Regions from separate parts of the Bacillus sp. Hm123 genome, predicted to be linked through region 1. Evidence: riboswitches for the same ligand, from Rfam matches in the RefSeq annotation. Region 1 holds a riboswitch; each other region holds the start of a gene.
The links. A riboswitch is a leader RNA that binds a small molecule or an ion and turns the genes downstream of it on or off. The one in region 1 is predicted to bind thiamine pyrophosphate.
Positions count from the first base shown of each region.

Region 2: linked by a shared signal. The riboswitch ahead of thiC (phosphomethylpyrimidine synthase ThiC) and the one ahead of ACSVDJ_RS01775 (thiazole synthase) in region 1 are both predicted to bind thiamine pyrophosphate.
Region 3: linked by a shared signal. The riboswitch ahead of thiT (energy-coupled thiamine transporter ThiT) and the one ahead of ACSVDJ_RS01775 (thiazole synthase) in region 1 are both predicted to bind thiamine pyrophosphate.
Region 4: linked by a shared signal. The riboswitch ahead of ACSVDJ_RS05865 (acetylornithine deacetylase) and the one ahead of ACSVDJ_RS01775 (thiazole synthase) in region 1 are both predicted to bind thiamine pyrophosphate.

Region 1 covers NZ_CM200277.1:304,317-309,844, forward strand. Annotated here, with positions in the region: gene bioF (8-amino-7-oxononanoate synthase) at 1-482, shown strand, start outside; gene ACSVDJ_RS01770 (cytochrome P450) at 501-1,700, shown strand; TPP riboswitch at 1,769-1,866, shown strand; gene ACSVDJ_RS01775 (thiazole synthase) at 2,081-2,845, shown strand; gene thiH (2-iminoacetate synthase ThiH) at 2,861-3,973, shown strand; gene ACSVDJ_RS01785 (thiamine phosphate synthase) at 3,984-4,604, shown strand; gene thiS (sulfur carrier protein ThiS) at 4,601-4,804, shown strand; gene ACSVDJ_RS01795 (ThiF family adenylyltransferase) at 4,809-5,528, shown strand, end outside.
Region 2 covers NZ_CM200277.1:1,590,126-1,595,653, reverse strand. Annotated here, with positions in the region: gene ACSVDJ_RS08165 (PAS domain S-box protein) at 1-1,380, opposite strand, end outside; gene ACSVDJ_RS08160 (GNAT family N-acetyltransferase) at 1,400-1,966, opposite strand; TPP riboswitch at 2,069-2,184, shown strand; gene thiC (phosphomethylpyrimidine synthase ThiC) at 2,308-4,053, shown strand; gene ACSVDJ_RS08150 (serine protease) at 4,050-4,226, shown strand; gene ACSVDJ_RS08145 (NUDIX hydrolase) at 4,383-5,000, shown strand; gene proB (glutamate 5-kinase) at 5,339-5,528, shown strand, end outside.
Region 3 covers NZ_CM200277.1:1,598,338-1,603,865, forward strand. Annotated here, with positions in the region: gene ACSVDJ_RS08180 (LysR family transcriptional regulator) at 1-819, opposite strand, end outside; gene gltS (sodium/glutamate symporter) at 953-2,143, shown strand; TPP riboswitch at 2,262-2,362, shown strand; gene thiT (energy-coupled thiamine transporter ThiT) at 2,435-3,007, shown strand; gene ACSVDJ_RS08195 (ABC transporter substrate-binding protein) at 3,220-4,323, shown strand; gene ACSVDJ_RS08200 (alkaline phosphatase family protein) at 4,313-5,143, shown strand; gene ACSVDJ_RS08205 (ABC transporter permease) at 5,176-5,528, shown strand, end outside.
Region 4 covers NZ_CM200277.1:1,113,498-1,119,025, forward strand. Annotated here, with positions in the region: gene ACSVDJ_RS05855 (superoxide dismutase) at 93-920, shown strand; TPP riboswitch at 966-1,073, shown strand; gene thiW (energy coupling factor transporter S component ThiW) at 1,145-1,654, shown strand; TPP riboswitch at 1,819-1,921, shown strand; gene ACSVDJ_RS05865 (acetylornithine deacetylase) at 2,010-3,284, shown strand; gene tenA (thiaminase II) at 3,326-4,000, shown strand; gene ACSVDJ_RS05875 (ABC transporter ATP-binding protein) at 3,993-4,742, shown strand; gene ACSVDJ_RS05880 (ABC transporter permease) at 4,760-5,491, shown strand; gene ACSVDJ_RS05885 (ABC transporter substrate-binding protein) at 5,488-5,528, shown strand, end outside.

The DNA.
Region 1 (5,528 bases):
TCATGATCGGTACGTTAAGTAAAGCGGTGGGGACAGAAGGTGGCTTTGTTGCTGGCTCAAAGGTGTTGATCGATTTTTTGCTCAATCATGCGCGTACTTTTATTTTTCAAACGTCGATTCCTCCGGCTATTTGTGCAGCTTCTTATGCTGCATTTGAGCTGATCGAACAGGGGCGTACAAAGCGACAACAATTATTTGCGAAAATAATAGAAATCAAAACAAGTTTAGAAGAAATGGGCTTTATCGTAAAAGGAGGCGACACACCCATCATTCCAATTATTATTGGAGAAAATGATGTGGCTCTTGCTTTTGCGAAAAAATTAACAGAAAGCGGCATTTACGCACCTGCTATTCGCCCGCCCACTGTACCGGCAGGAGAAAGTCGCATTCGCCTAACCGTCACTGCGGATCATACAGATGAAGATATCCAAACTTTGTTACAAACATTTCATCTCATTGGAAAAGAGTTATGCGTCATTTAATCAATTGGAGGGTCAAATATGGCAAATGATGTACTCGTTTCACCCGCAATTTTAGCTTTGCCTCAGTCAATAGAAAATCCATACCCCATTTATAATGAGCTACGATCACAGAGCCCTATAATGAAAGGAGTGGCTCTTAAACAACCAGGGTGGTATGTGACTGGATATGAAGAGGCGATAACGATATTGAAAGAAGGTCGCTTTGAAAATCGAATTCCGTTGCCTCAAACAACGAAAAAATTTGAACAGCTAAAAAACGTTCAAAACGATATGATGCTTTTTAAAAATAATCAAGATCATCGGCGGTTACGCTTGTTAATCAGCCAATTTTTCACGCCGACTGCACTGACTGATTTATGTCCTTACATAGAACAAACAACTCATGACTTACTAGATGAGGTGCAGGATCAAAAGCGAATGGATATCATTACGGATTTTGCGTTTCCGTTAGCTAGTTTGATTATTGCCAAAATCATCGGGATACCTAAAGAAGAACGCGATCAATTTAGAGGTTGGGCGATTCGTTTAATTGAATCGATTGACTTTACACGCTCAAGAAAGACGTTAGTTCACGGAAATGAGACGATGAAGAGCTTGATCGATTACTTTAATATTCTTATTCAAGCAAGAAGAGAAATGCCTCGGAAGGACTTAATTAGTCAGTTGCTAGAGGCAGAACAGGATCATAAATTGTCAGATGAAGAGATACTTTCTGCTTGTATTTTACTCGTCATTGCTGGGCATGAGACAACCGTCAATCTCATTAGTAATTCCGTTCTAGCTTTACTACAAAATCGTGAGCAGCTCCTGCTGTTAAAGAAACATCCATCGCTCATTACATCCGCTGTTGAAGAATTTCTGCGTTATGAAAGCCCGACACAAATGGTCGCTCGGGTGGCTGTGGAAGACATCAACATATATAATGTTTGCATTAAAAAAGGCGAGCAAGTATACGTTTTAATCGGAGCGGCGAATCGTGATCCGAGAACATTCACGAATCCTAATGCATTAGATATTACTCGCAACCCTAATCCTCACCTTGCATTCGGAAATGGCTCGCACTTCTGTATCGGTGCAATGTTAGCGAAATTAGAAGCACAAATGGCGATTCAGCCGCTCATCCAACGATTTGAAAACCTTCAATTAGAGACAGAACAACTGCAATGGAGAAGGTTAATTGGTTTTAGGGCATTAAATCAATTGATCGTTACATGGTAGCTGATGTGCAAAAAGGCTCTTAACAAAAGCCACTATGAGCGTTATACTATTAATAATTGAATATTACAAATGAAAGCTAGGGGTGCCGTTATGGCTGAGAGGATTGAATCCAACTCTTGAACCTGATTTGGTTAATACCAACGGAGGGAAGCTTACTTTTTTATGCTTATTTTTTGTATGCGTAGAAACTGAGCCTGCCGTTGTGGCAGGCTCTTTTTTTGAGGAAAAAGCTAAGCTTTGCCCCGCGCCTTTCGCTTTTAATAGTGTCTAGCTACAGGCGTTATCGGCTCGAGGTCAAAAGCCAATCTGTCCAAAAGGTTAAAGAGCAACCTTTCAGCCAGCTCGTCTTTTGCTTTTAATTCAAAAAGGGAGAGAAGAACATGGATGAATTGTTTATTGGTGGAAAGAAGTTAACGAATCGATTGTTTACAGGCACAGGTAAATTTGCTGATCACGCGGTGATGAGACAAGCCTTTGAGCAGTCAGGTACGGAAGTGGTTACGGTTGCTTTAAGAAGAGTGGATTTGGGTGCAGGGCAAGAAAATATTTTGCATGATATTCCAAAGGGAGTCACATTGCTTCCTAATACCTCTGGTGCGAGAACGGCGGAGGAAGCGGTCAGAATCGCTCGTTTAGCTCAAGCGGCAGGGATGGGCAATTGGATTAAAATCGAAGTGATTTCCGATCAAAAGTATTTGTTGCCGGACAATGAAGAAACGATCAAAGCGACAGAGATATTGGCGAAGGAAGGGTTCGTTGTACTTCCTTATGTTAATCCAGATTTGATGACGGCGAAAAAGTTAGCCGATGCTGGTGCAGCCGCTGTCATGCCTCTTGGTTCACCGATTGGCTCGAACAGAGGAATTAAGATGAAGGAAATGATTCGAATTTTGATTGAGGAGAAAACATTGCCAATCATTGTGGATGCTGGAATTGGCCGACCGTCTGAAGCGGCTGAGGCGATGGAGATGGGGGCAGATGCTGTACTAGTCAATACAGCGATTGCGACGGCGAATGATCCGGTCAATATGGCAGTCGCCTTTCACTTAGCTGTCCAAGCTGGAAGAAAAGCATATTTGGCGGGATTAGGGCCTGTTTCTCAACAAGCGCATGCTTCTTCACCGTTAACTGGATTTTTAAATTAAAAAAGGGGGGGCATCATGAGTTTTTACGATCTATATAACGATATTAAACATGAGCCGTACGACCAATTATTTGAACGTATGACACTAGTAGATGTCGATCGAGCCTTATCAAAGTCAACTCTTGATCAGTATGATTTATTGGCTTTATTATCACCAGTTGCTGGGTATCGATTAGAGGAAATGGCTCAGAAAGCCCATCAGCTAACAACTCAGCATTTTGGAAAAGTGATTGTGCTATTTGCACCGCTTTATTTAACCGATTACTGCGTCAATAAATGCACGTATTGTAGCTTTAGCTTTGATAATGACTTTCCAAGAAGAAAATTAACGGCTTTAGAAATCGATCAAGAGGCAAAAGCGTTAAAAGAAATGGGCATTCAGCATGTGATTTTGCTAACAGGAGAATCACGCATTCATTCGTCCGTGGATTACTTAATCGAAGGCGCGCAAATATTGAAGGAGCACGCCGCTTCGATTTCGATTGAAGTACAGCCGCTCGATACGACAGAATACGAACGATTATTTCAAGCAGGAATCGACGGACTGACGGTCTTTCAAGAAGTATATAATGAAGAGATTTACAAACAGCTTCATGTGAAAGGGCCGAAAAGAAATTACCAATATCGCCTCGATGCCCCGGAGAGAGGATGCCAGGCAGGCATGCGTTCCGTCAATATCGGCGCATTATTAGGGCTGGATGATTGGAGAAAAGAGTCTTATTTCACCGCTCTCCATGCGCAATATTTACAGAAAAAATATCTCGAAACGGATATTGCGGTTTCTTTTCCACGTATTCGCCCGAATCTAGGTGGGTTCGCTCCGAAAGTAGAGGTCAGTGATCGAGACTTAGTGCAAGTGATGCTTGCGTTCCGTTTATTTATGCCGCGTGCTGGCATTACATTATCAACGCGAGAAGAAGCGGAATTTCGCGATCATTTAATCAAGTTAGGTGTGACGAAAATGTCCGCCGCTTCCTCAACCGTTGTTGGTGGCTATGCGACGACCGTTGAAGAAGAAAATAGCCAGTTTGAAATCTCAGATGCACGTACAGTGGAAGAGGTAAAAGCGAGGTTGAAGCAACTAGGCTATCAGCCAGTAAGTAAAGATTGGGACATTCTAACGGTATAGGAGGATGGAGATGTCTTTTCAACTTCATGCCATAACAACAGGAACACTAGAGCAACAGCAAGCAGCAAATATCGCCGCAAAAATTCATCCGTTTGTCGATTATATTCATATTCGTGAAAAGCATCGCTCAGCGAAAGAGCTATTCGGATGGGTGAACAGTTTTGTTGAGGTAGGGGTGCCTGCTAACAAGATGATCATTAATGATCGGCTAGATGTGGCGCTCGCCTCAGGAATAGCGGGTGTACAGTTGACAGAAAATAGCTTGCCTGTCGTTGCAGTGAAACAAATCGCCCCTTCTCTTATGACAGGGTGCTCCGTTCATGATCCAGAAGCGGCAGCGGCACAATCAGAGCATAGGGCTGACTTTATCCTACTTGGACATATTTATGAAACGACGTGCAAGTCGTCACTTTCGCCTGTTGGTTTATGGGCAGTAAAAGAAGCTTCGGTTTTATCAAAAGCACCTATCATCGCCATTGGGGGGGTTATACCTTGCCATGTGAAGGAATTAAAGCAGGTTGGAGCAGCTGGTATCGCTGTTATGTCGGGAATCTTCGGTCATGCTCATCCGCTAGAGCAAGCGATTGCCTATCGTGAAGCGATACAGAAAGAGGAGGGGACTTTCAAATGAATGTCATCATTAATGGAAAACAAGAAGAACTTCACCTTGATTCACCGACTGTTGCGATGTTGCTGAAAACATATACTCTCGATGGCAAAGCGGTCATTGTTGAACGAAACGGGGAGATTGTTTCAAAGGTGGATTTAGACACGACTCCAATTGCTGATGGGGATCGGATTGAAATCGTTCATTTTGTCGGTGGGGGATAAGGTCATGAATGATCGTTATTCTAGACAAGAGCTTTTTTTACAAGAAAAAGGTTCCTTTACGAATAAACATGTTTTGTTAGTTGGGGTAGGTGCGTTAGGTTCGGCGTTGGCAGAAATGCTTGCTCGTGCTGGTGTTGGTCATATTACACTGATTGACCGAGATTATGTTGATTGGACCAATCTACAAAGACAACAGTTATTTACTGAACGGCATGCCAAGGATCGACTTCCGAAAGCAGTTGCAGCGAAGCAAAGATTAGAAGAGATTAATTCCGATATTCAAATTACAGCGATTACAGCAGATGCAGGGCCCGAGGAGCTAGAGGAGCTGATCAACAAGCAGTCGCCAAACCTACTTTTAGATGGGACGGACAATTTTGAAACTCGCTTTATGATCAATGATTTATCGCAAAAATATCATATTCCTTGGATTTACGGAGCTTGTGTTGGTAGTCAAGGAATCAGCTTTCCTATCATACCTGGAGTCGGCCCGTGTCTTCATTGTTTACTCGATGTGTTGCCAGCGGAAGGGATGACATGTGATACAACCGGCGTGATTGCACCAGCTGTCCAAGTGACTGTCGCTTATCAAGGAGCGGAGGCATTGAAAATTCTTTCAGGAAAGCTGGATGATGTTCGCCAAGAGCTCGTTGCTTTTGATCTATGGAAAAATACATTTTCATCGATTCCGGTTGCTTCTTTGCGAAAGAAAGACTGCCCTTCA
Region 2 (5,528 bases), 1.3 Mb from region 1:
GTGAGTTTCTTGTCCCCACAATTGTGCAAACCCTTTAATAGCCGTTAAAGGGTTTCTCACTTCATGGGCGATTCCAGCGGCTAATTGACCAATCGCTCCTAACTTATCTTGTTTATTTAGTAATAGCTCTTTTTCCTTTAGACTAGAAATGTCCTGTGTCACTGTCGCTACACGATGAAGATACTTTTTATCCTTTATCGGTGTTTTTCTTGACCTTAACCACTTGATGTTACCATTTTTATGAAAAATTCGATATTCTATTTCTGAATCGGTATCCGTCGATTTTAAAAAATGTTTAAATGCTTCTAGATCCTCTTCATGAACTAATTGATAAATAATGTGAAAGTTTTTATAAAAGGCCTCTTTAGAATGACCGAGAATTCTCTCGTAAGATGGGCTAACGTACACGACTTCATTCATTGAAAAATCAAACACACAAAATATTTCATTTATATTTTCGGATATTTCCAAAAATTTTACTTCATGCTCTTTTAATTCTTTTACTTTTCGGTCTAATAATAAGGCTGCTTCAACTTTATCAGTAATATTTCTAGTAACTCCTACAATAGCAACAACCTTTCCGTTGCTATCCTTAACAGGTGTAACTGATATGATCGCATGTATGAGAGATCCATCTTTCTTTTGACGAATTGTTTTATAATTACGGACCCTACTACCTAATTGAAGTATTTCCGAGAATATTGTGCGTTCCCCTCTCAAATGATGAGGAATAGTTGGCAGTTCTGTCCCTAGCAATTCATCTAAACTCCATCCATAAACCTTCGCAAACGCCTCATTTACATTTATAATTTTTCCTTCATGATTTAAAATATAGACGGGATCATTAGTAGTGGACAAAAATGCCTCACACCACCCTAAACAACTAGTAGTTTCCTTTTTCCCAATTAAATAAAACAGCATATAGTGCGGATCGTACATAATGCTCCATTTACAGATGACCAAAGCGCCATTTTTATGCCTAGTTTTTTCAGTAGTCACAATAGAATTTGAACTCTCTATCGTTCGTTTTATCAGTTCAATTACTTCTTTATATGATTTACTGCTCCAAATATCAAATATTGAAATCGTTTCCTCTTTTGGATCTAATCCTATCACGTTAATAAATACAGGATTCCCCTTCAAAATAACACCTTTTAAATTCATTGAACAAACTAGATCCGAGCTGTTTTCCCAAAACCATTCTATATGTCTATCATTAATCGTATTCATTATCGCTTTATTGTTCACCAAAAATCCTCTCCCCCTTTCTACTATGTCGAAATATTCATATTTTTTCAGCAAAAACCGTTCAACAAATGATGAGTTTTTCCGACAATAATTTAGGTAAGAAAAAGAATTTCGTCTTAAAAAATTTTGCATCTAAAAAGAAATAATACCTTTATTCATTTGTTATCCGTGCATAGATACACGTATCTCTAATTTGACTACCATCAGCAGATAATTGATCATTTCTTAGTATGCCTTCAAGAGCAAAACCTAATTTCTCTGCAATAGCACGACTCCTTTGATTATCAGGATCACACCTGATTTCCACTCGGTTAGCTGTTAACTGCTCAAAGGCAAAGCTAGTAATCGCCTGCACCGCTTCTGTCATATAACCATAGCCAGAAAATTTACTATCTAACCAATAGCCGATTTCAAATTTACGAATTTTCCAATCCATCCGATGCAAACCGGAAGATCCGATAAATTCTCCTGTCTCTTTATGAAAAATATGTAGCCTTAAATCCTCACGCGTCATAAATTTGGCATAAGCTTCTCGGACATTCGCTTCTGCTCCCTCAAGTGATTGTTCATAATGAACAAATGGAAGCCATGGTTTCAGTTCATTCAACGAGGACTGGATTGCCTTATACACAGCTACCCCATCTCCCGGTAAAGGCATGCGAATATGCAATCTTTCAGTGAAAATTTCTGTTGGAAAATCAATTAATAGTGGATTCAATCAAAACACCTCCGAATATTACAGAACATTATAACAGTTAATTAGATTTTTTTGTTTACACTCTAACTAAATTAGTATAAAGTGGAAGAGTGAATTGAATATTTTTCAAACTAGGGGTGTCCAGCAAGCTTGGGCTGAGAGAGAAGCGCAACGAAGTTTCTTAACCCTCAGGACCTGATCTGGTTCATACCAGCGTGGGGAAGTTTATATCTGTTTATTAGCGTATTTTTTATGCTACTTAACTGATCATTAACCGGGTCCGTATGTTTATATGGCTCGGTTTTTTTCATGCAATGGTAGAATCGGGTTTCGTCCTTTCATTGACAAAGGAGGAAAAAACAATGAAAGAACAAAGACCAGATGAAAAACTGAATTTAGTCCGTAATTTTCCAAACAGTAAAAAAGTGTATGTAGAGGGTTCTAGAGCGGATATAAAGGTGCCTTTTCGCGAAATTGAACTGTCTCCTACCATCACCTCTTTACATGAAGAGCCAAACGCTCCTCTTCGTGTATATGATACGAGCGGCTATTATACGGATGATCAAGTAGACATTGATATTGAAAATGGACTACGAACCGTTCGTCATCAATGGATACATGAGCGTGGGGACACAGAAGAATATACAGGTCGTACGATCCGCCCTGAAGACAATGGGTATAAAAAGAAACCAGTGAATGAGGAGCTCGTTTTTCAAGGGTTAAAAAGACAACCTCTAAAAGCAAAGAAAGGGCGAAATGTGACTCAGCTTCATTACGCTCGTCAAGGAATCATTACACCGGAAATGGAATTCATCGCCATAAGAGAAGGAATGGATGCCGAATTTGTTCGCAAAGAAGTAGCAGAAGGTCGGGCGGTTATTCCCGCTAACATTAATCACCCTGAAAGTGAACCGATGATTATCGGTCGCGCCTTTCATGTGAAAATTAATGCCAATATCGGGAATTCAGCCGTTACTTCTTCGATTTATGAAGAAGTCGAAAAGATGACATGGGCGATTCGTTGGGGCTCCGATACGATGATGGATCTCTCTACCGGAAAAAACATTCACACGACAAGAGAATGGATCATTCGTAATTGTCCTGTTCCTGTTGGTACCGTTCCGATCTATCAGGCGCTAGAAAAAGTGAATGGTGTTGCCGAAGACTTAACTTGGGAAGTGTTCCGCGATACGTTAATTGAGCAAGCAGAACAAGGCGTTGATTACTTTACGATTCATGCCGGTGTTCGCCTTCCGTACATTCCGCTGACAGCTAAACGAATGACAGGCATCGTTTCGCGCGGAGGCTCGATTATGGCTCAATGGTGTCTCGCTCACCATCAAGAAAACTTTTTATATACGCATTTTGAAGAAATCTGTGAAATTATGAAAACGTATGATGTTGCTTTTTCACTAGGAGATGGATTGCGCCCTGGCTCGATTGCAGACGCCAATGATGAATCACAATTTGCTGAATTAGAAACGTTAGGAGAATTAACGAAAATCGCTTGGAAACATGATGTACAAGTGATGATCGAAGGCCCGGGACATGTGCCGATGCATAAAATTAAAGAAAACATGGATAAGCAATTAGATATATGCATGGAAGCTCCTTTTTACACGCTTGGTCCTTTAACAACCGATATCGCACCAGGGTATGATCATATCACCTCTGCCATCGGAGCAGCGATGATTGCTTCCTATGGAACGGCGATGCTTTGTTACGTCACACCGAAAGAACATTTAGGGCTTCCGAATAAAGAAGATGTGCGTGAAGGAGTCATTGCCTATAAAATTGCCGCCCACGCAGCCGATCTAGCCAAAGGTCATCCACGAGCTTCCTTGCGTGACGATGCCCTTTCTAAAGCTCGGTTTGAATTCCGCTGGCATGATCAATTTAACCTTTCACTTGATCCTGAGCGAGCACTTGAATATCATGATGAAACCCTTCCAGCAGAGGGAGCGAAAACGGCTCACTTTTGCTCGATGTGCGGACCTAAGTTTTGTAGTATGAAAATTTCCCATAACATTCGTGAAATGGAAGTGGAAAAAGGGTTAAAAGAAAAAGCCGATGAATTCCGTCAAACAGGAGCTATGATTTACCAATGAGAATTGAACAAGTGAGCAAATTAAAAAGTGAAATTATGACATTAGAAAAAAGGCTCACAGAATTGAAACAAGAACTTTCTTCACTACAACAAAACTGTGATCACCAGTTTGAAAGAAAAACTTTTGTTCGAGTCTGCCAAAACTGCGGCTACTCCGACAGCACCTTATGGTAAAAATTTCTTACAAACGATTGACAAAAAGCTAGAGATGTTAACTCTCTAGCTTTTTTGTTTTCCCCCTCTCTTTTATTCTATTTACACCGATTCTTTTTCACAAATTCCCGCCATTGCTTTATAATAGGAAAAATGGTTAAAGAAAAGAGGGAGTTTATGAGAAGAGACCAATTATTTCATCAATTTCACGATCGAACCTCAGCTATATTAGGCAATGAACATTTCTCTAAATACGCTATTCTCCTTCCACTAATAGAAAAAGAGAACGAGATCCATCTATTGTTTCAAGTACGCTCCTTTCAAATGAGAAAGCAGCCAGGTGAAGTTTGTTTTCCAGGTGGGAGAATTGAGGAATTGGATAAAAATGAGTTGCATACAGCCATTCGTGAAACATCGGAAGAACTAGGCATCCAGCAATCAGACATTACACAAACCTTCCCACTGGACTTTATCGTCTCTCCGTTTGGCACGATCATTTATCCGTTCGTTGGCTCTTTACCATCAGAAGATAAACTGTTACCGAACCGTGATGAAGTAGAACAAATATTTACTGTGCCGCTTGATTATTTACTTCACTACTCTCCGAAAAAATATGACATTCATTTTAAAGTAGAGCCGGAAGAAAATTTCCCCTTCGATTTAATCGTTGGAGGAGAAAACTACAATTGGCAAACACGAAAAATGGATGAGTATTTTTATCTTTATGAAGACAAAATTATTTGGGGGTTAACCGCAAGAGTTTTAAAGCATTTTCTCGACTTAATTAAAAGCTAACCCGCCCATTTGAAAAACATTTAACTTATTTAGTCTTGACAAATTAGAATATATATAGATAATTGTAATAATTATGAATAATTGAACGATAAAGGGATTAGTAAATTCGTGAAGTGTGTCAGAGAATGGAGTCCATCGGCTGTAAGGCTCCTCACAGGAAGCGGTTGAACCTGCCCTTTGTAATATCGCTTATGGAAACATAAGCCGTCTCCCTCGTTACGGGATTGAGCGGGCGCAATTTGCGCCAAAAAAGGTGGTACCGCGGATTAGCATGCCCTTCGTCCTTTTACGGATAGGAGGGGCATGCTTTTTTTAATTTAATAAAAGGATGATTTGTTGTGAAAAAATACCGAGTAGTTGTGAAAATTGGAAGCAGTTCATTAACGGATGAACAAGGAAATATTGTCGAAGAAAAAGTATGGGATCACGTTCAGGCGATTGCCAAAATGAAACAAAAAGGCCATGAAGTCATCATCGTTTCTTCTGGTGCTGTGGCGGCAGGATTTCAATCATTAGGCTATACATCAA
Region 3 (5,528 bases), 1.3 Mb from region 1:
TTTGATGGTCATTAAATTAATGGTTCGGAAAATGGACTCATCTTCAATCGGTTTGTAAATAATGTCATCGTTTCGGTAGCTTTTAATTGAATTAATGGGGAGCAAGGCAATTCCAACATTATATTCAATTAGACGGCAAGCCATTTCAAACCGTTCGATTTCAAATTGAATTTTTAGAGATAAATTGTGACGTTGAAACATTTGAATTAAATTCTGTCTCGTTTGCAACCCGTGTGTACTGACAATGAAAGGTTCTGTAGCAAGATCCTCTAAATACAGCCGTTGGTAATTAGCTAATGGATGATGTCTATTCATCGCCACAACGAGAGGCTCCGAGTACAATTCTTGCACGTGAATTACATCTGATTTGATTTGGTGATTTGAAATAACGAAATGAACATCTGAACGATTTAATGCTTGAATAATCCCCTCTAATGTTAACATCTCTTTCAATTCCACTTTTAATTTCGGGTGTTGCTTCGTATAGTCCGCAACCATTTTAGGAAGCCAATTTCGAACGGACTCAATTAAGCCGATTGATAATTTCCCTTCTCCCATTTGTTGAATTTCTTCAATTTCCATTTCTACATTGTGTACATGCTCTAGTATTTCTAACGCGCGATTATAAAAACGTTTTCCCGGCTCTGTTAACTCTATGCCTTTGGCTGTTCTTTCAAACAACAAAAATTTTAATTCTCCCTCTAGTTTTTTGATCGAATGGCTCAAGGAAGGCTGTGAAATATGGAGAAGAACAGCTGCTTTTGAAATACTCTGTTCTTGTGCGGTTACGACAAAATATTGCAATTTACGAAAGTCCATGAGATACTCCTTTTTATTATGTATAGAAAAAAACTATATCAGTATCGAAATGTAATATTAGTATATATACATTATATTTTGTATACTATACTATGGCAAACGCTTACAGCAAGAATAACTAAGGAGTGTTTATATGGAGTTTAATCAAGTAACAAGTTTGTTTTTAGCCGTATTTGTATTTATGGTCGGTTCTTTTTTAATTAAAAAAATCTCATTTTTCGATAGATTTTGCATACCAGCCCCGGTTGTTGGTGGGTTGTTCTTTGCTATTATCGTGACTCTTTTAAATAAATTTAACATCGTTGAGATTACAATTGATACGTCACTGCAAAGTTTGTTTATGTTAGCATTCTTCACGACAGTTGGTTTAGGAGCCAGTACAACTTTAATCAAAATCGGTGGGAAATTATTACTCATTTATTGGGGAATGTGTACGGTATTAGCATTTATGCAAAATGCTATCGGGATTTCTTTAGCTAAAATAATGAACATCGACCCATTAATCGGTATTTTGACGGGAGCAGTTTCCATGTCAGGTGGTCACGGAGGAGCGGCTGCTTACGGTGGCACGATTGAGCAACTCGGACTGACAACGGCAACTACGATCGGATTAGCCGCGGCTACATTAGGTTTGGTTTGTGGTGGATTAGTTGGTGGACCAACAGCAGGATACTTAATGAAAAAGTACAATTTAGCATCAAACGACAGCAAAGTAAATAAATTAGAAGAACCGAAAAAAGAACATCTCGTTCGACTAAGCGATGAGAAAACTTGGATGCGTCAAATGTTTTTAGTTACATTCTGTATGGCGCTAGGATCATATTTCAGTGAATGGTTTGCAAGTACAACAGGTTTAACATTACCTGGTTACGTTGGTGGGATGATTGTAGCTGTCATTGCTCGTTTCATCATTGACAAAGTAAATGAAGATTTCATTAACATGCCAACTGTTCAAATCATCGGTGATATTTCTTTAAATATCTTCCTAGCTATGGCATTAATGAGCATTAAACTATGGGAAATTGCAGACCTTGCGTTACCAATGCTACTCATTATTGCAGTACAAGTTATATTCGTCATGCTGTTCAGCGTGTTTGTTGTTTTCCGAGTACTTGGGAAAAATTACGATGCGGCAGTGATGATCAGTGGAATGTTAGGTCATGGTCTTGGAGCGACTCCAAATGCGATGGCGAATATGTCTGCTGTGACTGCAAAATATGGTCTGTCTAGAAATGCCTTTTTAATCGTACCGATCGCTGGTTCATTTTTAATTGACATTGTAGCTATGCCAATCATTTTAACAAGTATCGAATTATTTAAGTAATAATAAAAGAAAAACAGCCGGCGAATGATCATTCGCCGGCTGTTTTTCTTGTTATATGTTCATATTTATACCAATCACACTGTTGTAATAGGAAAAAATATGATATATTAAAATAATACAAGTCCACTAGGGGTGTCGATTGACTGAGAGAGGAATATTCCTCAACTCTTTGAACCTGAACTGGGTCATACCAGCGTAGGGAAGTGCGGATATGTACCATTATTTGAGATGCTTTTCTTACTCAAATGTCGGTACTTACACCCCCTGGATAAAAAGAAAGGGGATTTTTTTATGGATAGAAACAAGCTAGTGACGATGATTGAAATCGCGGTCATGGCTGGGTTAGCACAGATTTTAAGTCTATTTGAATTTGGAGCGTTGTGGGCATATGGAGGCTCCGTTTCTCTTGTGATGGTTCCAATCTTTTTAATGGCTTTCCGTCGCGGTTTAAAAGCAGGAGTTTTGACAGGGCTCATTGTTGGGCTATTGGGATTGGTTTTAGGTGGTACAATCGTTCATCCTGTGCAGCTAGTGCTTGATTATCCATTAGCATATGCTGTGCTTGGCTTAGCAGGAGTGATGTCCGTTGCATCAGAAATGAATGTCAGTCGAATTATAAGTGGATTGATGCTTGGTACACTTCTACGATTAGCCTGTCATTTTATTTCTGGAGTTGTTTGGTTCGGTCAATATACTCCAGATGACTGGCCAGTTGCTTGGTACTCAATCGTTTATAATGCATCCTACTTAATTCCAGAAATGTTGATTACAACGCTTGTTCTAGTGTTTCTTTATAAAACATCACCAAGCTTTTTTAAACAATCAACTTCGTCGGTACAAAGTGTCACTAGTGTGAAAATATAATCGTAAAAGGTCTAGATCATAACAGATGGTCTAGACCTTTTTGTGTTGTAAAAAAACAATGCGGGTTTTGTTTGCTAAAAATCCTCTTGATTTGTTTACAAATAATTAAAAATACAGAAAGCAGATTTTACATTTGATTAATATTGGCTTTATTTTTGAATTCTATAATTCTATTTGTAAAACAAAACGAAACAAAAATCAGGAGGATCAACATGCGTGTAAATTTGTCGGTTTTTAAATTATCTTGTGTTGGGCTATTATCTATTCCTTTAATGTTTGGATGCTCAGGTGAATCAGAGAAAGCTGCTAAATCGGAAACGAATTACAATGACTTATCTGTAGAAGAAGTGGAACAAAAGGCGAAAGAAGAAGGAGAAGTAAATTCAGTCGGAATGCCAGACACATGGGCAAACTGGGTAGGGACTTGGGAAGATTTAAACACAAAATATGGTTTGAAACATACGGATACAGATATGTCAAGCGCCGAGGAATTAGCGAAATTTGAATCGGAAAAGGAAAATGCCACAGCGGATATTGGAGATGTTGGCGTAGCATTTGGTCCGATCGCAGAAGAGAAAGAACTGACGATACCGTATAAAACTTCTTATTGGGATGAGATTCCTGAATGGGCGAAGGATGATGATGGGGATTGGATCGTGGGATATACAGGAACGATTGCCTTCATTAGTGATAAAACAAAAGTAAAGGAAATTCCGAAATCATGGAAAGAGCTTAAAGAAAGCAAGTATTCCGTAACAATCAGTGACGTACCAACAGCAAATCAAGGACAATTTTCTGTATTAGCTGCTGCTTATGCGAATGGTGGAGATGAAAAGAACATTGAGCCAGGCTTAAATTATTTTGCTGATTTAGCGAAGGAAGGAAGAATCGGCGGTGGTGATGTGAGTGTGGCTTCTTTAGAAAAAGGTGAAGTAGAAGTCGCTATCGTATGGGATTTTAATGCATTAAACTATCGTGATCAAATCGATCCAGAACGTTTTGAGGTTATTATTCCAGAAGAAACATCTGTTATGTCAGGGTATGCGACGGTCATTAACAAGTATGCGAAACATCCTCATGCCGCAATGTTAGCGCGCGAATATATTTTATCCGATGAAGGTCAAATGAACTTAGCAGAAGGGTATGCCCGTCCGATTCGTGAGAAAGCTGAACTTTCGGAAGAGGTAGAAGCAAAATTATTACCTGATGCAATGTACAAAAATGTTCGCCCAGTCGAAGATGATAAAGCTTGGGAGGAAACAACGAAACAATTACCGCAATTATGGGAAGAAAAGGTGTTAGTACATGCAAAATAAATTGATTTTTATTACGATTGACGGCCTAAGATTTGATACGGCCGTCTCGCAAATGGGATATATTAATCACCTTGTTGAAAAAGGGAAGGCAGCGCGATATAAAGTACAATCAGAACTTCCAAGCATGTCTCGTCCATTGTATGAAGTGTTGTTAACAGGAACACCTGCTTATCAAAATGGGATTACGCATAATGGAGTCGTTCGATTATCTCATGAAAAAAGCTTATTTCATTTAACGAAGGAACAAGGTAGAACGAATGCGACTGCTTCGTATTATTGGGTTAGTGAGTTGTATAGTCGTGCACCCTTTCTTCCAGAACGAGATCGTTTCCAGTTTGAAGGTACTCATGCGATCGAAAAAGGGATTTTCTATTGGGAAGATCATTATCCTGATAACCATTTATTTGCTGATGCGAATCATTTATTACATACGTACAAACCGGATTTTCTTTATATCCATTCGATGAATGTCGATGACGATGGCCATAAATTTACGTCTGATTCCAAACAGTATCGAGGCAGAGCTATTGGTGCAGATATCATTTTAGCGCATGCTTTACCACAATGGCTCAAAGAAGGTTATCAAGTGATCGTTACCGCTGATCACGGGATGAATACAGATGGAATGCATGGAGGAACGACGTTTGAGGAACGCTCTGTGCCGTTGTATATCATCAGTGAAAAAGTAAAGCCGCAAATTGTAGAGGAAGAAATCCCACAACTTCAATTGGCTCCTTTAGCTTGTCATTTATTAAATATTCAACCTTCATCAGCGATGCAGCCGTTAACAATTCCAGGTATAGTTGGGGCGTCTGAATAAGACGCCTTTTTGTAAGAAAGGAGCTGGTTAGTTTGAAGCGTATAAATGGAATGGTCATCGCTAGTCTTGTTCCATTCTGTCTATTGATTGTCTGTTTTTTATTTATTCCCTTTGTCTCGATGATCATGGCGAGCTTTCAAAGTGGCACAGGGGATGGATTGACTCTTGATCAATATAAAGAAGTGTTCGCTAGTGTGTATTATCATAAAGCCTTTAAAAATAGTATATTGATTTCGTTTGTCTCTAGCTTAGTTGCGATTGCTGTTGGTGTGTTTGCTTCGTATGCTATCACGTTATTTTCTTCCAAAATCCAAGAAAGAATTTTAGTCATTACGAACCTTACATCTAATTTTGCAGGTGTTCCGTTAGCCTTTGCGTTTATCGT
Region 4 (5,528 bases), 810 kb from region 1:
TAATCGGTTATTGATAAACAAAAAAGTTTTATAAAAGAACGTGAAATCGTTTTGAGGCATATGATAAAAGTGCCTAGGAAGGGGGAATTTACTTGTCAAACTATCAGCAATTTATAGAAGAAGCGAGACAATGGTGTGAACAGGGAGAAGGCAAGGTTGAGGCTGAACGATTAATGAAATGGCAAGAACAGCTAGAGGAGTTAGAGACAGTGGTCGATCAACAGCTATTACAAAAAAGAATGGCTACTTTATATAGGGAATGGCAGGAATGGTATTATCACTTGAATAATGAAAGAAATGGTGGTCGTGTTCCGATCGGCGGGCATAAGCTGCCGCCACTACCTTATCGATACGATGCGTTAGAGCCGTATATTGATGAAGCAACGATGAGGCTCCATCATGATATTCATCATCAAAGCTATGTCGATGGCCTGAATAAGGCTGAAAAGGAAATGGAGAAGGCGAGACAAAAGAATGATTACGCCTTGATCAAGCATTGGGAGAGAGAGGTCGCTTTCAATGGAGCGGGCCATTATTTACATTCAATTTTTTGGAAAGTGATGTGTCCACAAGGTGGCGGTCAACCTACAGGTGAGTTAGAGCGAGAAATCAAGCATTCTTTTGGCAGTTTCCCTTCGTTTAAACAGCATTTTTCCGCAGCAGCTGAAAAGGTTGAGGGCTCAGGCTGGGCAATTCTTGTTTGGGCACGGCAAGCGAAGCGGTTGGAAATTCTTCAAGCAGAAAAACATCAAAATTTGAGTCAATGGGATGTCATTCCTTTGCTCGTTCTTGATGTGTGGGAGCATGCTTATTATTTAAAGTATCAGTCGAAGCGAAAAGAATACATTGAAAATTGGTGGAATGTTGTTTGTTGGGATGAGGTAGCGAAGCGACTAGCTGAGGCGAAAAATAAAAATTAAAACGTGAATCTTTTAAAATTTTACTTTATAATAGAGAAAAAATGTTTGAACTGCTAGAGGTGCCTTATTGTGGCTGAGAGAAAAACGAATGTTTTTCAACTCTTTGAACCTGATCTGGATGATGCCAGCGTAGGGAAGTAGTGGATGAGTATTTATTTCATTAACTATTGCCGGGTCCAGGTTTGATTGGAGCCGGCTTTTTCGTTTGGAAAGGGAGGATTGGAATGAATCGCGTGAACAAATTAACTTATATGGCCTTATTTGTAGCTATTGCTACTTATGCTTCTTCACTGATTTGGTTTCCAGCTGGAGTGGCGAAAGCGTACCCTGTTCAGCATGCGATTAATGTGATAGCAGCGGTGTTACTTGGGCCCATTCCCGCTGTCGTCATCGCCTTTGTGACGAGCTTGCTTAGAAATTTACTCGGGACCGGGTCATTACTTGCGTTTCCTGGAAGTATGATCGGAGCCTTTCTTGCAGGCTATCTTTACCAAAAAACGAACCGGATGTGGACAGCTTCTGTCGGTGAAGTGATCGGCACTGGGATGATGGCTTCCTTGTTTGCTGTACCTTATGCCAAGATCTTTATGGGAACGACGGTTGGCGCCTTTTTCTTCTTGCCACCTTTCCTTGTCAGTAGTCTATCTGGTGCTATCATTGGTCTTATTTTAGTGAAACGTCTTGTGAAGTTGAAAGTATGGAAAAAGTCTATTGCCAGCGAAGTGCAGCAGTAAGGTGGCAGCAATTAGTGCCACCTACTTTCGAGCTTAATTCAAAATGATTGCTTTTCTATAATATACGAATAGAATGAAGATAAGTGATGAGTAGAGTAACATTCGAAATCTATTGAAGATTCTATTCCTTTGTGGTACAACTAAGACAAGTTCAATTAAATAAGATTCACCACTAGGGGTGCTTTTGAAGCTGAGAGAGGTTGATGACCTTAACCCTTATAACCTGAACTAGGTAATACTAGCGGAGGGAAGCGGTGTTGTAATAATAGGTGCCTGCCATTTGGTAGCGTACTATGCGTGTTTACAGCTGCTTCTTTTCTAGAAGTAGCTTTTTTTGCATTCGGAGGTGAAAGACATGGAGGAAAAGGTAACGTTTCTTATGAAGCAAGTGGAAGATCGACAGGAGGAACTGATCGCCCTTGTAAAAACATTGATTTCTTATCAAACGCCGGCACCGCCAGCGAGAAATACGAGCGAGGCTCAACAGTATATCGCAAATTTGCTGAAAGACTTAGGTTTTTCGGTTGATGTGTGGGAGGTCTATCCTAATGACCCGAATGTCGTTGGTACATTAAAGGGGAGAGATGGAGAGAACTACAAAAGCTTAATTATGAATGGTCATATCGACGTAGCAGAAGTAAGTGCTGATGAAGTTTGGGAGACAAGCCCATTTGAGCCGATCGTGAAGGATGGAGCGATTATTGGTCGAGGAGCCGCTGATATGAAAGGTGGCCTGGCTGGAACTTTATTTGCACTTCAATTGCTACATGAAGCGGGGATTCAACTTCCAGGTGATTTGATTTTTCAATCGGTCATTGGGGAGGAAGTTGGTGAAGCAGGTACGTTAGAATGCTGTAAGCGTGGATATACAGCTGATTTTGCAGTCGTAGTAGATACGAGTGATTTACATATTCAAGGGCAAGGTGGAGTGATCACAGGCTGGATCACTTTGAAAAGTAAACAAACACATCATGATGCAACAAGAAGAAAGATGATTCATGCGGGTGGTCGTTTACATGCGGCTAGTACGATTGAAAAAATGATGAAGATCATTGAAGGATTACAGGAATTAGAACGTCATTGGGCGGTCATGAAAAGCTATCCGGGCTTTTTACCAGGGACGAATACGATTAATCCTGCAGTAATTGAAGGTGGACGTCATGCCGCTTTTGTTGCTGACGAATGCCGTTTATGGATTACTGTTCATTACTACCCGAACGAAACATATGAGCAAGTCGCAAAAGAGGTAGAAGATCATATTAGAAAAGTGGCAGATGGGGATATATGGATGAGGGATAATCCACCTATTTTTGAATGGGGAGGAACATCGATGATTGAAGATCGAGGAGAAATTTTCCCTTCCTTTGAGGTCGATCCTGATCATCCAGCTGTTCATACATTGATGCAATCACATGAAAGTGTTTTCACTCGATCGCCTATTTTAGATGTATCACCAACTGTTACAGATGGTGGCTGGCTTGCTAATGCAGGGATTCCGACAGCTCTTTATGGTCCTGGTGATTTAGAAAATGCTCACTCAGTCAATGAGCAGTTATCGATTGATCAACTTATTCAATTTACAAAGGTCATGATTCGTTTTATTTACCAATGGGGACATACAAAAAAGTAGTTGAAAAATACAGAAATTAATCATTCAAGGAGTGGAGAAAAATGAAATTTAGTGAAAGATTACATCAGAAATTACAGCCGATTTGGAGACAAAATCATAATCATCCGTTCGTGAAAGGAATGGGAGATGGCACGCTGGATAAAGACAAGTTTCGTTTTTATATGGTGCAAGATTATTTGTATTTAATTGATTATGCGAAAGTGTTTGCTTTAGGGGCAGTGAAAGCGAATGATTTGGAAACGATGGGGAAATTCGCGGCTTTATTAGATTCGACGCTCAATATGGAAATGGAGCTTCACCGTCAATATGCCGCTCGCTTTGGCATTTCAAGAGAGGAATTAGAGCAGGCACAACCTTCACCGATTACGCTTGCTTACAATCATTACATGCTGTCTGTTAGTCAAACAGGCGGATTACCGGAAGTGTTAGCAGCTGTATTGCCTTGTGCGTGGAGCTATTGGGAGATTGGAAAAGAATTAAATGAAATTCCGGGAGCTAGTGAGCATGAGTTTTATGGTAATTGGATTCAAATGTATAGCTCGGAGGAATTTGGTCAGCTAGCCATTTGGTGTATTGAACTTCTTGATCAACATACGGAAGGAAAAACAGAAGCCGAGCTTGATAAATTAGAAGAGATTTTCTTAAATACGACCCGTTTTGAATACATGTTCTGGGATATGGCCTACAAAGAAGCGATGTGGCCGGGGAATGAATAAACCGGTATTAACGTTTCAAGATGTGACCTTTTCTTATGATCAAAAGGAAGCGATTCTTGAGAAGTTAAATGTACAAGTGTTCGACCGAGAGTTCATTAGTATTGTCGGTGCGAGCGGTTCAGGGAAAAGTACGCTGTTTCGATTAATTACTGGCTTAGAGCAACCTAGTAGCGGGAAAATTTTAATTAACGGAGTAGAGCATAAAAGTCGATTAGGGCAAGTAGGCTATATGCCACAGCAAGATTTATTAATGCCATGGAGAACGATTTTAGAAAATGCGGCACTTCCGCTTGAAATTAAAGGAGAGTCTTCCCCGAATGTCCTTCCCCTTCTGGAAGAGTTCGGATTGAAGGGTGTCGAACAGCGTTACCCGAATGAGCTGTCAGGAGGCATGAGGCAGAGAGTTTCCTTTTTACGAGCGGTATTAAGTGGATCAAATGTGCTGTTATTGGATGAGCCTTTTAGTGCGCTTGATGCGATTACTCGGCTGTCTATGCAAGAATGGTTACTTGCACAATGGGAAAAGCGGAAAACGACGGTTTTGTTTATTACGCACGATGTCAATGAGGCGTTGTTTTTATCCGATCGTATTTTTATTTTTTCCGAAACGCCCGTACAGCAGTTAAAAGAGGTCAAGGTACCTTTGCCAAGACCGCGACATTTACAAGATTTAAATGCTCCGTCGATTCTAGAGTTGAAAGATCAATTAATTGAGCAGCTACGTCAGAAGGTGACAACGTGAAGTGGAGCAAGGAATATATGCCAGCGACATTATTAATCTTGTTGTTTTTAATAATTTGGGAAGTGATCGCTCGCTCGATGAATATGGTGTTTATTTTACCGCCACCAACCGGTATTCTCACTAAACTGTGGGAGCTGAAAATACCACTACTCACTGAGCATTTACCAGCTACTTTGTTGATTATTATCATTGGATTATCCATCTCGATCGTATTCGGCGTTAGTATGGCGATTTGGATGAATGCTAGTCAAGTAGCTGAAAGAGCGTTTTACCCAATCATTATTTCTTCACAAATGATTCCGGTCATTGCCCTTGCTCCGATTTTTATTTTGTGGTTTGGGTATAGCATTTGGAGCAAGGTTGTTGTGACGATATTAATCACCTTTTTTCCGATTACGGTCAGCACGTTTGATGGCTTGCGTTCGAGTAGCAAAGAATTGAAAGAGCTATTATTAACGATGGGGGCTGGAAAAAAAGAGATTTTCTTTAAGCTAAGCGTTCCGTCGGCGTTGCCTCATTTTTATTCAGGATTAAAGGTAGCTGTTACATTAAGTGTGATCGGAGCAGCCATTGGGGAATGGTTAGGAGCTCAAGCGGGGCTCGGTTATTTCAGTCGGCGGATGATGACTCAGTTTGACGGAGCGGCCGTATTTGCGCCTATCGTTCTATTATCAGCAGTTGGAATTATGATGTTTACGATTGTGAAAATATTTGAAAGACGATCATTAAAATGGAGGAAAACAGAATGAAGAAATGGTTATTAATAGCGGTTAGCATCGTTTTAGC